One region of the Desulfatibacillum aliphaticivorans DSM 15576 genome, then DNA from elsewhere that is predicted to be linked to it. Evidence: riboswitches for the same ligand, from Rfam matches in the RefSeq annotation. Region 1 holds a riboswitch; each other region holds the start of a gene.
The links. A riboswitch is a leader RNA that binds a small molecule or an ion and turns the genes downstream of it on or off. The one in region 1 is predicted to bind cobalamin.
Positions count from the first base shown of each region.

Region 2: another riboswitch for cobalamin. It lies ahead of ccsA (cytochrome c biogenesis protein CcsA); the one in region 1 lies ahead of G491_RS0106375 (sirohydrochlorin cobaltochelatase).
Region 3: another riboswitch for cobalamin. It lies ahead of G491_RS29920 (ABC transporter substrate-binding protein); the one in region 1 lies ahead of G491_RS0106375 (sirohydrochlorin cobaltochelatase).
Region 4: another riboswitch for cobalamin. It lies ahead of G491_RS28995 (hypothetical protein); the one in region 1 lies ahead of G491_RS0106375 (sirohydrochlorin cobaltochelatase).

Region 1 is NZ_AUCT01000006.1:25,916-29,122, forward strand. It holds gene G491_RS0106365 (hypothetical protein) at 1-1,092, shown strand, start outside; cobalamin riboswitch at 1,396-1,583, shown strand; gene G491_RS0106375 (sirohydrochlorin cobaltochelatase) at 1,842-2,714, shown strand; gene G491_RS0106380 (FecCD family ABC transporter permease) at 2,747-3,207, shown strand, end outside.
Region 2 is NZ_AUCT01000013.1:133,273-136,479, reverse strand. It holds gene G491_RS0114405 (TetR/AcrR family transcriptional regulator) at 1-913, shown strand, start outside; cobalamin riboswitch at 1,190-1,373, shown strand; gene ccsA (cytochrome c biogenesis protein CcsA) at 1,569-2,252, shown strand; gene G491_RS0114390 (hypothetical protein) at 2,240-3,070, shown strand.
Region 3 is NZ_AUCT01000007.1:130,211-133,417, reverse strand. It holds gene G491_RS29925 (PAS domain-containing hybrid sensor histidine kinase/response regulator) at 1-824, opposite strand, end outside; cobalamin riboswitch at 1,223-1,410, shown strand; gene G491_RS29920 (ABC transporter substrate-binding protein) at 1,536-2,429, shown strand; gene G491_RS29915 (ABC transporter ATP-binding protein) at 2,435-3,207, shown strand, end outside.
Region 4 is NZ_AUCT01000001.1:341,860-345,066, forward strand. It holds gene G491_RS0101520 (response regulator) at 1-774, shown strand, start outside; gene G491_RS28995 (hypothetical protein) at 852-1,793, opposite strand; cobalamin riboswitch at 1,909-2,154, opposite strand; gene G491_RS0101530 (hypothetical protein) at 2,226-2,567, opposite strand; gene G491_RS0101535 (PAS domain-containing protein) at 2,902-3,207, opposite strand, start outside.

The DNA of each region.
Region 1 (3,207 bases):
TGCATTTTTTTGGGAGATTGGGTTTTCTCGGTGAGATCCGGGGATAAAAGAGTTTTTACAACGCTTTTGTATCCTTGTCTGGCGTTCATGCTGCTTGCGGCGCTTTCTCACGTAAAGCTCATTTCGCCCATTTATTCCTGGAGCAAGGCGTGGACGGACGCACCTCCCGCAAGCATTGATTATATTCCTTACGTGTTCTCCCAGTATTTTGGACGAGGGTACGGCGTCCTGGCGCCGGCGGGTTTATTCATTGCGGCTTTATTCCTTTGCGTTAAACGCAATACCCCCCTTGTACTGATGTTTCCTTATCTGGCCCTGCCTGTTCTCGCCATGTCCCTGGAGGGGCTGTCGCATTATCCATGGGCTTACGCCAGATTTCTCTTTTACCTGATTCCCGTGGGCCTCATCATCATTTCCCAGGGCGTGGATTTCATCGCGTTCAGCTTTCCGGGGAAGACTCGTCTGGTCTTTGGTGCGCTGACGGGTATTTTAATAATTACGTGGGCGCTTGGTATAACGGGTCTGTTTTTTAGAAAAGAAAACTTTAAATTTCAAGATGTTGCTGTCCTTATAAAGTCAGTGTACGAAAAAAACGATTTTTTTGTATATAATAATTGGTCCCTTTGGCACAATTGTGAACCGTATTTCAGAAATTCCGAGTATTCTCGATCCACCCTGGAGGATCAATTGAAGTCTGATGAAAAATCAAGCCCGGGAAAAATGTTTTTTGTGACGTCCGAGCCGTTTTTGAATAGTCCCCATGAAACCCATCAATTCGGTGAGCTTCAGGTCGTGATTTATCCCAACGATGGGCGCCGGGAACAGCTCTTGGCCCTGCGGGACGATTTGAAAAACAGCGTGCATTTCGGCGACGTCTCCGCTGAACTGGCCAATTATTACCGCCACATTTGGATGTTGAACAAAAAGCTGCAGTTGGAGTCGGGCGACAATTTTGATTATTATCAAATGGCTGTCTGGTGCGAGAAGCTCAGTAAAAAAGAGTTGAATATGCCAAAAAACGTGCAGCTTAACAAAGCCGGGAAAAAGGCAAGGCATTTGGCCTCGAGCAGACAATCCTCTCCGGACTCGTAGGAAATGGTAAAGTGAAGGCATGCTGGAGGCTATTTCAAGCAGGTTGGGCATTTGGTGCGTCGCAAGGTAAAATCGGAAGGATGCGATCCGGAGAGGCGGCTTTTTAAAAGAAATGTTCTATGGTTTTCTGTTGTAGCTATAGAATGTCTGAGTAGCTGGATAGTTTTTGTTGTCATTGATTTGTGAATCATGGGATTCACCCAATCTGCCATGACATCACATGGGTGAGGCCGGTCCGGATTTTGCGGAACCCCCGGAAAAAGCAAACGAAAATGAGGCTTGACAATAACTCATTGATCGAATAACACGACTGACAGTTGAGGTGCCCAATAGGGCCTAACAGGGAATCCCGTTAAATTCGGGAGCGGTCCCGCCGCTGTAATCGGGGACCAAGCCTGCATATTGCCACTGTTCGCTAAAAGGCGGATGGGAAGGCGCAGGTTTTGGGATGATCCGAGAGCCAGAAGACCTGCCTTAACCGTATAATCCGGACATGCGCGATGGAACGCATGAGCTGGTTTGAATTACAGGGCCAAGAAACTGGGTGCAGCCCTTCAAGCAATTTTGCTTGAAGGGCTGTTTTTGTTTTGGGGCCAAAGAAAAGCGGGACCGCTTCCCTGGAGTATGGGCGGCGGGAGCGGGTTTAAGGATTCGTTTCCGCCGGAATTTTAAAAGGCGCGGTGAAGAACGAAGAGGAAATTGGGTTTGATCGCGCGATTAAACATCCAGGAGCAAGAGGAGGAAGTTGCATGAAAAAGATTTTGTCGGCAGCGTTGGTTTTGGCTTTGGTTTTGTGCGCGTTCAATGCGTATGCCGGACACGGGGAAGCCAAGGAAGTCAAGAAAGGCATTTTGCTGGTGGCATTCGGCACCAGCGAGGATTCCGCCAAGGTTTCCTTCGAAAACATTGAGAAGAACGTTGTTGAGGCCTTTCCTGGCGTGGATGTGCGTTGGGCCTACACTTCCCACATCATCCGTCACAAGTTGGCCAGGCAGGGCGAAGTGATCCTCTCTCCGGCGGAGGCATTGGCCAGGATGATGGACGAGGGATACACCCACGTGGCGGTGCAGTCGCTGCATACCATTCCGGGCGAAGAGTACCATGCCTTGGTGCAGACGGTTAACGGCTTCCGGGCCATGCCGGAAGGCTTTGAGAGGCTGACCTTGGGCTACCCCATGCTGGGCGCCCAGGATTCCGTCGCTAAAGCCGTGGACGCCATCATCGCAACCATCCCCAAGGCCCGCAAGGCCAACGAAGCCGTAGTGCTCATGGGCCATGGAACCCATCATCCCGGCAACATCTACTACTCGGCCATGAACTGGCAGCTTCAGCAAAGGGATTCCAACATCATCATGGGCACCGTGGAAGGGTACCCGGAGCTGGACGATGTGGTTGATTACCTGAAGGCCAACAAGATCAAAAAAGTCTGGATCATGCCATTTATGTCCGTTGCCGGCGATCACGCCAAGAACGACATGGCGGGCCCCGAGGACGATTCCTGGAAGACCCAGCTTACTAAAGCGGGATTCAAATGCGAGACCGTGCTGAAAGGCACCGCTGAATATGACCAATTCGTGGACATCTGGGTCGGCCAGCTTACCAAGGCCTTCGCCCATCTGTAGGCGCTGACTGAACTATTAAGGAAACACAGCTCATGCCGGTTAAAATGGACAAAGCAAAATCGCCTGCACTCATCATCGCCGTATTGGCGATGGTTTTGGGATGCGTGGTCATTGCGTCCGCCGGCATGGGCTTTTTATCCGTTCCATACAAACAGGTGTTGGCCGTAATCTGGGAGCGGGTTGCCGGCGGCGCCGGGGGCGACCCGTTGATTTCCGCCGTGGTTTGGGATGTGCGCCTGCCCAGGATTTTTACGGCGGCCATTGTGGGCGCCGGGTTATCCCTTTCCGGGGTTGTTTTTCAGGGAATTTTAAAAAATCCCCTGGCCGACCCCTACACCCTGGGCATATCCGCGGGCGCTGCTTTTGGAGCCTGCATCGCTTTTTTGTTTAACATGATCCATTTCCAGGGCCTTAGCGTGGGAATGTGCGCCTTTGCGGGCGCGCTAATAACGTTGGCGGTGGTTTTGTACTTATCGAACTCGGTGGGAGGCTA
Region 2 (3,207 bases), on a different contig from region 1:
CTGGTACAGCCTCAAATACAACGACACCCACCCCGGATACGTACGAACCCTCTTGTTCGAATGCCGTTCAAACAAGGCCTTTTACTCCACGCCCGGCTATCAGGTCATGAGAAAGCACGCCGCTGTCCTCATGGATATTCTGAAAAGCGGCATCCAGGAAGGCGTGTTCCGAAAAGACATCAACCTGTATCTGCTCAGGGAATGCGTTTACGGCCTGGTGGATTTCGAGGCGGTCAGCAAACTGGCCATCGGCGAACTGGACGAAAGCATCAAGGACTTCGACGACATCATGACGCTCATTCTGGCCATGATTTCCGTCAAACAGCGCGATGCCAACAACGACAAGGAGCCCCGCATACTCAAGGCCGCCCTGGAGGTATTCTCGCAAAAAGGCTTCGGCAAGGCCAGAATCACTGAAATCGCCCAGTTGGCGGAAGTGGCGGAAGGCACCATATACGATTATTTTAAAAACAAGGAAGACCTCCTGCTTTCCATCCCGGAAAAGCGCCTACAGGCCCACGTGGACGCGTTGTCCGAGGCCTTTATCATCAAACCGCCCTTGTCCAAGCTCCGCAGGTTCATCAAATTCCATTTTTGGCTGTACCTGCCCGACAGGGACTTTCTGCAAGTCTTTCTCCTGGACGTCCAATTGAATAAAAGGTTTTACGGCTCCAAGGCCTTTGACCTTTTTATGACCTACATCAAAACCCTGGAGGACATCATCAAGGAAGGCCAGGAACAGGGCGACTTTAGAACCGACATCAACCCCCATGTTTTCAGAAACATGTTTTTGGGCGCTTTCAGCCACATGGCGCTCCGCTGGGTTATCATGGATAAGGACAACCGCTTCGATAAAATGAAGGAAATCGAACAGTTGACCAACCTTTTCTGCCAGGCGGTGGTCGCAGCCTGATTACGGGCTTTTGTTAACTCCTCCAACTCGCAATAATGCGCTCCTATTCTTATGGAAAAATTTTGCTTTGCTGAGTACCGGCAGGCCGTGGACGGCGATTGGCGGGGACCCAGTGCCTTTAGCGTCTACCCCAGCCCCATGGCCTTTTTAAAGGCCGTCTGGCAAAATCAGCGGACGGCCTGATTTATCGTCCTTTTACCCATAGGCCGCATTGACGCAATTTATGCATCCCGTTCGTTTTTCCTTGACAGAGCGCGTGGAAAAACTTTATAGCCAAACAAAATTAGTCGTTACGGACCCTTCGGGGTTAAAATGGGAAAGCGGTGCAAATCCGCTGCGGACCCGCCACTGTAAGTGAGGACGAAAGCTGCACAAGCCACTGTTTGCCAAGGCAAATGGGAAGGCGCGGCAAGTAGAACGATTCACGAGCCAGGAAACCTGCCGTAACCGTTGCCGTTCCATTCGCCTTCGGGTCTAAGGCGGGATGCGGATTCGTTATATCCGTGATCTTCGCTTTGTAGGGCATATCCAGCCCTGCCTGTTCCCCGACAGGCAGGGCTTTTTATTTTGGATCATGGAACCTGCTGTTTTTAAAGCCATATTTTTCTTGGGGTGCATAGCGCATTGCGCAGCCGCCCTATCGTCATTTCTTTCAGTGAAAACACTGGCAAAATCCTTTGTCGGGTTGGGATTTCTCCTGGCTGGAATTTCGTGCATTCTGCGCCTGGTGAAATGGCATCCGCTATTGGCCTTGTATCAGGCCCCGTATTTTGCGGTCTGGGCCTTTGCGGGCATTTGCCTGTTCCGGCCGTTCGCCGGCGACAAGGAACGCAGGCTGTTTTTCGTTATCCTGGCTGCATTATCCCTGCTGGCCTTATTTTTTCCCAAAGACCATTACCTGCCTTTTCTTCAGACGAGAACCGTTTTCGCATTTCTGTTCATGCTGCTGGGCGCAGGCGCCCGGGCGTGCTTTTTCGCCGCCGCAGGCATTGCCGGCGCCTGGCTGCTTTCCCCAGAGGGGGAGCGCCCGGCCATGGCCGCGAAGAAATCCTGGCGCAAGTGGACGGTCTGGGGTTTTGCCTTGTTCACCGCGTCCATGTTCAGCGGGGAATTATGGTCCTACCTGGGGTGGGGCGCCCCCATAGTATGGGAGGACCCGGCCGTCATCGCGGGCATGGTCGTGTGGTTTTATTACGCCCTGTTTCTTCACTTGGATCTTTTACGCTTTTTTGAAACGCATCGCATCGCCTGGGCCGCCGTATTTGGAGCGGTCGTCGCCTTTGTGTTCGCGTGCTTACCGGATATGGGGAGGTTGTTTCCGCCGACATGGATGCCTTGATAAAAAAAAGTTGGCATGCCCTGGCGAGCGTGCGTCTCACCTTCGTGTGCATGACGAACCTTTGCGTGTGCGCGGGATTAGGATACTTTCTGATCAGAAGCCAGGTGCATGTGTTCAAGCCCCTGCAGGATCTCTCGCTGATTTCCTGGGCCAAAACCTGGGGGCTGGCTCATCTCTCCGTGACGTGGTGGTTTTTCCTGCTGCTGGGCTTGCTGGCTTTGCTCTGCCTGAACACCTTTGTGTGCACCACGGACAGGGTGAACGCCATCTGGCGCAACAGGAAGAGGCTTCCCGGCCGGACGTCCCTGGTTTTGCGCCTGTCTCCGCACATCATGCATTACGCCTTGATCATCATCCTGGCCGGGTATCTGACCAGTTACATCTTCGCCAATACGGTGACCAGCCTGATCCTATTGCCCGACCGGCCGACCAGGGTGGAAAACACGTCCATAACCATTACCCTGACCGGCTTGCAAACCCAGACCTATCGGGGAAAGCGCATGGCCCCCTTTGACGGCCGCGCCATCAACGCGACCGCGTCGCTCCTTTTTCAGGATTCCCAGGGCCGAACCAAAACCGCCCGGGCGGGCGTCAACCGCCCCGCCCGGTTTCAGGGCCTGTCCGCGCACATGGCCGAATTTGCGCCCCGGTCCGAAGGAGGCATGGTTCGGCGCAAATACGTGGGATTGACGGTCCGCCAGGACCCCGGCATCCCCATTTACTATGCAGGCATGGCCCTTTTCGTTCTGGGCCTGATTTTTTACGTTTTTTCCATCACCCCCTGGGGTGAAAGGCATATGCGGGGTAGTTATGCTTAGTTTTATTACACAACGCTCAAAAACAAATCACTTCTCGCTTAGGCAAAAATGTGTTGCCAGCGAATATGAAACGTACGGCAAAGCAGGCGCTTCCAAAACCCCCTCCCCCTTGACGGGGGAGGGTTGGGGTGGGGGTG
Region 3 (3,207 bases), on a different contig from region 1:
GTCAGTAGTTTGTATATGTAATGATGAACGACGCCGTTTTTTTCCCCCGTCATCTTTTTTAAGCCCTGTTCTATAACAAATTCTCGAAAATCAGGGTGAATCAGCTTGGCCATATCCTGATAGTTCATCCGCATGAACTCTTCCCGTTCATACCCGGACATCTTGATCGCCGCGTCGTTGACATATTTGTATATACCGTCCTGCAGCACGATGATGCTCATGATGGCCTGCTCGGAAAGCAGTCTGAATTCCTCTTCGCTTTCCTTGGTCAGCTTTTGGATTTCCATCAGATCGCTTTCCAGTTTTGTGGAATTCAGTTGGATCAGGGCGAAAACAAAAAAGATGCTGAATCCAATGAGGGAAAACATCACCAGTGCATTGACCTGGTCCTCAAAAACAATGGGTTCGGTTGCGTCGAGATGGGACAAGAACACCAACCCCCGGATCATAAGCAGGATTGCGGCCGTCACCTCCAAGCCCATTAAAAGGGCGTAAGTTTTTTCCGGCCGGCTTTTATAAGCCTGCACCGTCTTAAGCAGGCTCATAAGAAAATAGGCTGCGCAAACAAGGGATATCATTGAAACCCTGGCGCCCCTGTTGGGGTATACGGCGGAAAAAATAAATTCGTTGATTCCTGCCAGGGCAAAGACGACGGCGGCATGGATATAGGTGTGGGAGGATTCCCCCATGTATTTTTTTTGGCCTTCGAAAAAAAGGGCCATTGCGGAGCATATCAATCCGTTGGCAATGACCATGGAGGAGTATATTATCGCCTCAGCCCTTAATCCCTCCAACAACAGGCCTGCGCCCATAAAAAGGGTCATCAGGGTCCACTCCCTGAACCCGGGATATGTGCGCCGCATAGCGTTATACGCCAGCATGCACAATCCGAGGGTCAGTATAACTGTTCCCAACACAATAAATATAGTCCTAAGGTCCAGAACCAATGGCTGCATTTGGTTTTAACTTTTCTGCTGAAGGAGCGTTTGACGTTTATCAGTGCTAAATACACAACATGTGAGACGATCTATCTTTATTGGCAGGTTGTGTACGTAATCGAGGTTTGGGTCTGTTAATCTCAAATTGTACCACCAGTGCAGGCGCCAGGACCAGAAAAAAAGGCGAATCCTTGTAAAATGCGCAAAATTGTTGCATGCCGGGCCGCCAGGCAGGCCAAAATGCTTTTCTCCTTGACACGGATGGGAATTATTATAATAACTCCTCATAAATACAGGTGTCCGGAAGCCCGACAGGGCGTCGGGGAAGACGGTGAGAAACCGTCGTGGTCCCGCCGCTGTAAGTGGGGACGAAAGCCGCAAAAAGCCACTGCCGAATTCAAGTCCGGCGGGAAGGCGCGGCCGGTAGATTGATCCATAAGCCAGAAGACCCGACCGGACATATATTTCAAAGGTTTGCGAGGCAACGGACCTGAGAAGGACGCTTTTATGGCGTCGCATTTTAAGGATGAAGAAGCAGGGTGCAATCCTTAAGCCTTATTGTTGTAGGCTTAAGGATTTTTTTATTGGAGCGTTTGCGTGATTTTTCCTAAAAAACGGCTTATTCCGATATGTTTGTTCTTTCTGTTCACCCTGGTTTTATCCGCCCATGCGGAGCAGTCCGGAGTTGGCAAATATTCCCGCATCATATCTTTAGGCCCCAGTATTACGGAAAGCCTTTTCGCCATTGGGTGTGGAGACCTTATTGTCGGCGTTTCCGACTATTGCATCTATCCCCCGGAAGCCCTGGAAAAGCCCAGGGTGGGAGGAATCCTGAATCCCAACATGGAGCGTTACGCTATTTTGCGGCCGGACCTGGTCATTTTTCGGGGCAAGCTGGATAAGGTGAAGGATTATTGCCTCTCCCGGAATATCGACGTCATGGAAACGGAAATGGACTCCATTGCAAGCATCTCCGAGACTGTCAACATTCTGGGGGCCAAGCTGGGTCAGGAGGAAAAAGCAGGGGAGGTGATCGAAAATATTCGCAAGGAACTGGATGAAATCAAGCAGGAGGTCGCAGGCTTGCCCAAACCAAAAGTCTTTTTGTGCGTGGCAAGAACGCCGGGCGGCCTTTCCAGCATTTACACCTGCTCCAAAACCAGCTTTGTCAGCCAGGTGCTGGAAATCGCCGGAGGCGAAAATGTTTTTTCGGACATCCCAACAGCCTACCCGGAAGTCTCCAAGGAAAGCCTGATTCGCCAGGCCCCGGACATCATCCTGGAAATGCGCCCGGCCGAAACCTTTAGCAAAGAGCAAATGGATCGCATGAAAGATGAATGGGCAATTTTGAGAACCCTGCCCGCCGTCAGGAACGGACGCATTCATATTATGACTCAGGATTATCTTTTGGTTCCCGGTCCCAGAGTGGGGCGGGCGGCCCGCGCCATTGCGGACGTCATTCATTCCAATCCGGCTGGCGGAGAAGAATAGCGGACATGACCCAGGAACTGCTGACCCTGCATAACGCAACTTATCAGTATCCGGACAACCCATGGCGTCTGGAACCCTGCTCCCTTGCGTTTAAATCCGGGGAAGTCAAAGCCGTGATAGGCCCTAATGGGTCTGGAAAAAGCACGTTATTGAAGCTGGCCGCCCATGTCATCAAGCCGGGCTCCGGCAAGGTCGTCCTGGACGGCCGGGAGATGAAAAGCATATCCAACCGGGAGCGCGCCAAGGTGCTTGGCTACTTGCCTCAGCACGTCCAGACCCATCTGGATTACACGGTGGGCGAAGTGGTTTCCATGGGACGATTCGCCAGGCTTCGCGGCGCCGGATTTCTGGATTCCAACGACTTGGCCATTGTGGAAAATTGCCTGGCGCAAACCCGTACAACCCACCTGAAGGATCGTTCTTTCACCAATCTTTCCGGCGGAGAACGCCAAAGGGTTGTCCTTGCCTCGGTGCTGGCCCAGGAGCCTCGGGTGCTTCTGCTTGACGAGCCCACCAGCGCCATGGACATGCACCACGAAGTCAGCTTTTTTCAACTTTTGGATCAACTGGTCAAAGGCGGCATGGCCGTGGGCGTGGTGACTCATGATCTGAATATCGCCTCGGTCTTCGCCCACACCCTCACGCTCATGCGCGACGGGGCGATTGTGCAGGAGGGAAGCCCGCGGCGAATCATTACCCCCAAGGTCCTGGGCGAGGCCTACGGCCCGGGCATCGAGGTCATGCAGCATCCGACGCTGGACGTCCCGGTGGTTTTTCC
Region 4 (3,207 bases), on a different contig from region 1:
AACATCCTCCATTCCTTAAAAAGGCTTTTGCGCAGGGAGCCGTACAATGTGTTGACTGCGACAAGCGGGGACGAAGCTCTTAACATCCTGGAAAAGAATGAGGTCCAGCTCATTGTCTGCGATCAAAGAATGCCGGGCATGAGCGGGACCGAGCTTATGTCCCGGGTCAGAGACCTGTATCCCGAAACCATCCGCATCGTTCTCTCGGGCTATTCGGAAATAAAGACCATTACGGAAGCCATCAACAAGGGCCACATCTACAAATTTTTCTTCAAGCCCTGGGACGATGAAAACCTCAAGCTGGAAATCCGCGCCGCCCTGCAGCATTGGGAGCTTATCCGGGCCAACAAGGTGCTGCACGAGCAGGTTATCGGGCATAATCAGGAGCTTTCCCAAATCAATGAAAGGCTGGAGCAACTGGTCTGGGAAAGAACCCAGGAACTGGAGTTCCGAAACCAGGCCCTGGAAGTCTCCCACGCCATCCTGGCGGACATCCCCCTGCCTATCATCGGCATGGACCCGGACGGCTGCGTGGTGCTTATCAACCGCAAAGCCGAGGATCTGAGGGAAGACGGCATCGAACTGCATGTGGACAACCCCATGCGCGGCGTCCTGCCCTCCCAGGCCGCCATGCTTCTGAATCAAGCCATTTTGGAGAACAGCGCCCAATCCATGCAAGGCGTGAAAATCGGCGCCAAAACCTACGACATGAAAATCGTGCCCCTGTCCGGCCAGTTTTCCAACCGCGGATTCATCATCACTCTCTTGGACTAAGAGCGCTCCCCAACGGGATCAAGCGGTATACGCCTCTATCCACTTGGGCGGGGAAATCCTACGCCCTACGGCGGTTCCTATTGTTCGGCAAGGTAAGAGAGGGCGAATAACACATCAGCCAGGGTTATTTTGCCGTCGGCGTCGCGGGTGAGGGATACGGAGGCCGGGGCCCCGGCCAGGATTTGGAGGGCCAGAACGGCGTCGGTCATATCCAGCTTGTCGTCCAGGTTCAGGTCGCCTCCAACAAAGTAATTCATATAGCCCGCCGCTTCCAGGTCGAACCCGGCGCTGGTTTGGGGATTGGTGGGATGCCATGGATCGTAGACCGGATCTCCCGAGGAGTCGGGGCTGGAACCGTCTCCAATAATGTCAATGATACGCACATAAGCGATATAGTCCAAATTCAGAGTCCCGGACAAAATGCCTTGCTGGGCCTCAGGAGTATCCAAATCGTCCAGATCGAAAGGCGTACCGTACCCCACACGGTATTTACTTGCAAAACCGCTAATATTCTCAGGATCAACCGTTAGGATTTCCCATGCAGCCAAGGGGATCTCATTGTCATCTTCATCAAGGGTGAACGGATGCGGCGTAAGGGAGTCATTAGGAAAACGGAAAAAGTGAACTCCATCAGAGGATACTTCTAAATAGGCCAACTCCAAAAAGGTGTCATTCAGTGCATTCTCAAAAATCACGAAATCGGCCCCTTCTCCATTTGTTATAACGGCTGGAAAAAATGAAATGGTTATTTGCCCTCCATTCCCCAAGGAAACAATATCCATCACGGTTCCTAACGCCGGCCCCAGAGCCTTTTCCGGGGTCTTCCAGGTATCAATGACGTCATCTCCATAGACAAGACCGTTATAGCCCGTGGCCCACCCTTTGATGGAGGCGTCGTCCATGGATACGGCTGTGGATCCTACCTCCCCGGCCGCCGGCGCGTAAGGGCCGGCCTGGGCCGCCGAAGCAAGGATTATAGAGGTTGCGGCGATGAGTAAGACAGCGAATATGCGTTTCATAATGCGTCCCAAAATAAAGAGCCCCGCCTGTCGGGAAACAGGCGGGGCCGATAAAGTCCCTGAACATGAAGGCTGCAAGCAAGTGCAGCCTGCCTTATACCCGAAGGCTATCCGGAATCCGGAAAAAGTTACGGCAGGTCTCCTGGCTTGAGAATCATTCTACCGGCCGCGCCTTCCCATTCTTTTTCCATGAGCGGGTAAATACCCGGCGCATTGCTGCGCTTTGCTCAAGGAACGCCCCCCGGCTTGGCGGGGAGCGCTTCAAAAACAGTGGCTTGTGCGGCTTTCGTCCTCTCTCACAGTGGCGGGTCCGCAGCGGATTTGCACCGCTTTCCCTGGAACCGTAACGCCAATTTTCACGGATATTTAAAGCCCTGAGAGTTTTTTTGTCAAGGTGATTCTCCGCTGCGGCGAAAGGCGGCGCCGCTCCGGCTAATCGATCAACTCGGAAATGGTGTGGTTTTTCCTCTTAATGTTTTTCAGGAGTTTGTCATAATGCTGCATGCGGATGACGGACCGGGCGATGAGGTAGACTCCAATCACGGTGAGCGCTCCAAGGATGCAAAACAAAGGAATGACAAAGTGCAGAACATTAAAAAAATCGTAATATTTTGACGTGGCGATTAAAAAACTGAGGACCGTGATGGGAAGGGCCAGGACCGCCACGCCGGATCTCAGCACCGCCAGGGAAGTGCGTTTTTCGGCCAGGATGAGTTGCGCCTCCCCAATGAGGACGGAAATATTCTCCGTACTTTCCGTATTTTCCTGTCCCAATGCGCCCTCCATGGTTAATGCAGCGTTTTTGGAGCTCAAATTAATAACTCAACTTTCGGGAATCAAGTTTTCTTCACATATTTAAGAAATTGCAGCAGGCTATGAGGTATTAAACATCAAAGCCGGCGTCCCAAAAACTCCCTCCCCCTTGACGGGGGAGGGTTGGGGTGGGGGTGATATTGTATGTTATCCCGGATAGTTTCCCCCCCATCCTGTCCTTCCCCCGCCAGGGGGGGAAGGGACCATGACTCTCGGGCTCTGGTATATAGATTGATCTGAGCCGCATACATAAATATTTGATTTCAAAGCACTACTTCCAATCCCGAAAGTTGAATTAATAAATTTTAAGGTCCGGGTAATATTTTTTTGCGCAATCCGGGCAAATGCTATGGCTGAACTGGGCCAGGGAGTGCTGTTGAATATAGCTTTCTATGTTGCTCCAATAGCCTTGGTCGTCCCGAATTTTTTTGCATTGGGAGCATATGGGCAGCATGCCGCTGAGGGTTTTGACGTCAGCCAGAGCCCTTTCCAGCTTGTTGATCAGGTTTTCCTTTTCCCTGCTGGCCAAAACCTGCTCGGTGACGTCCCGGTGCACGCCCACCATGCGAATGGCTTCTCCCCTGCGGTTCCGTTCTATCAC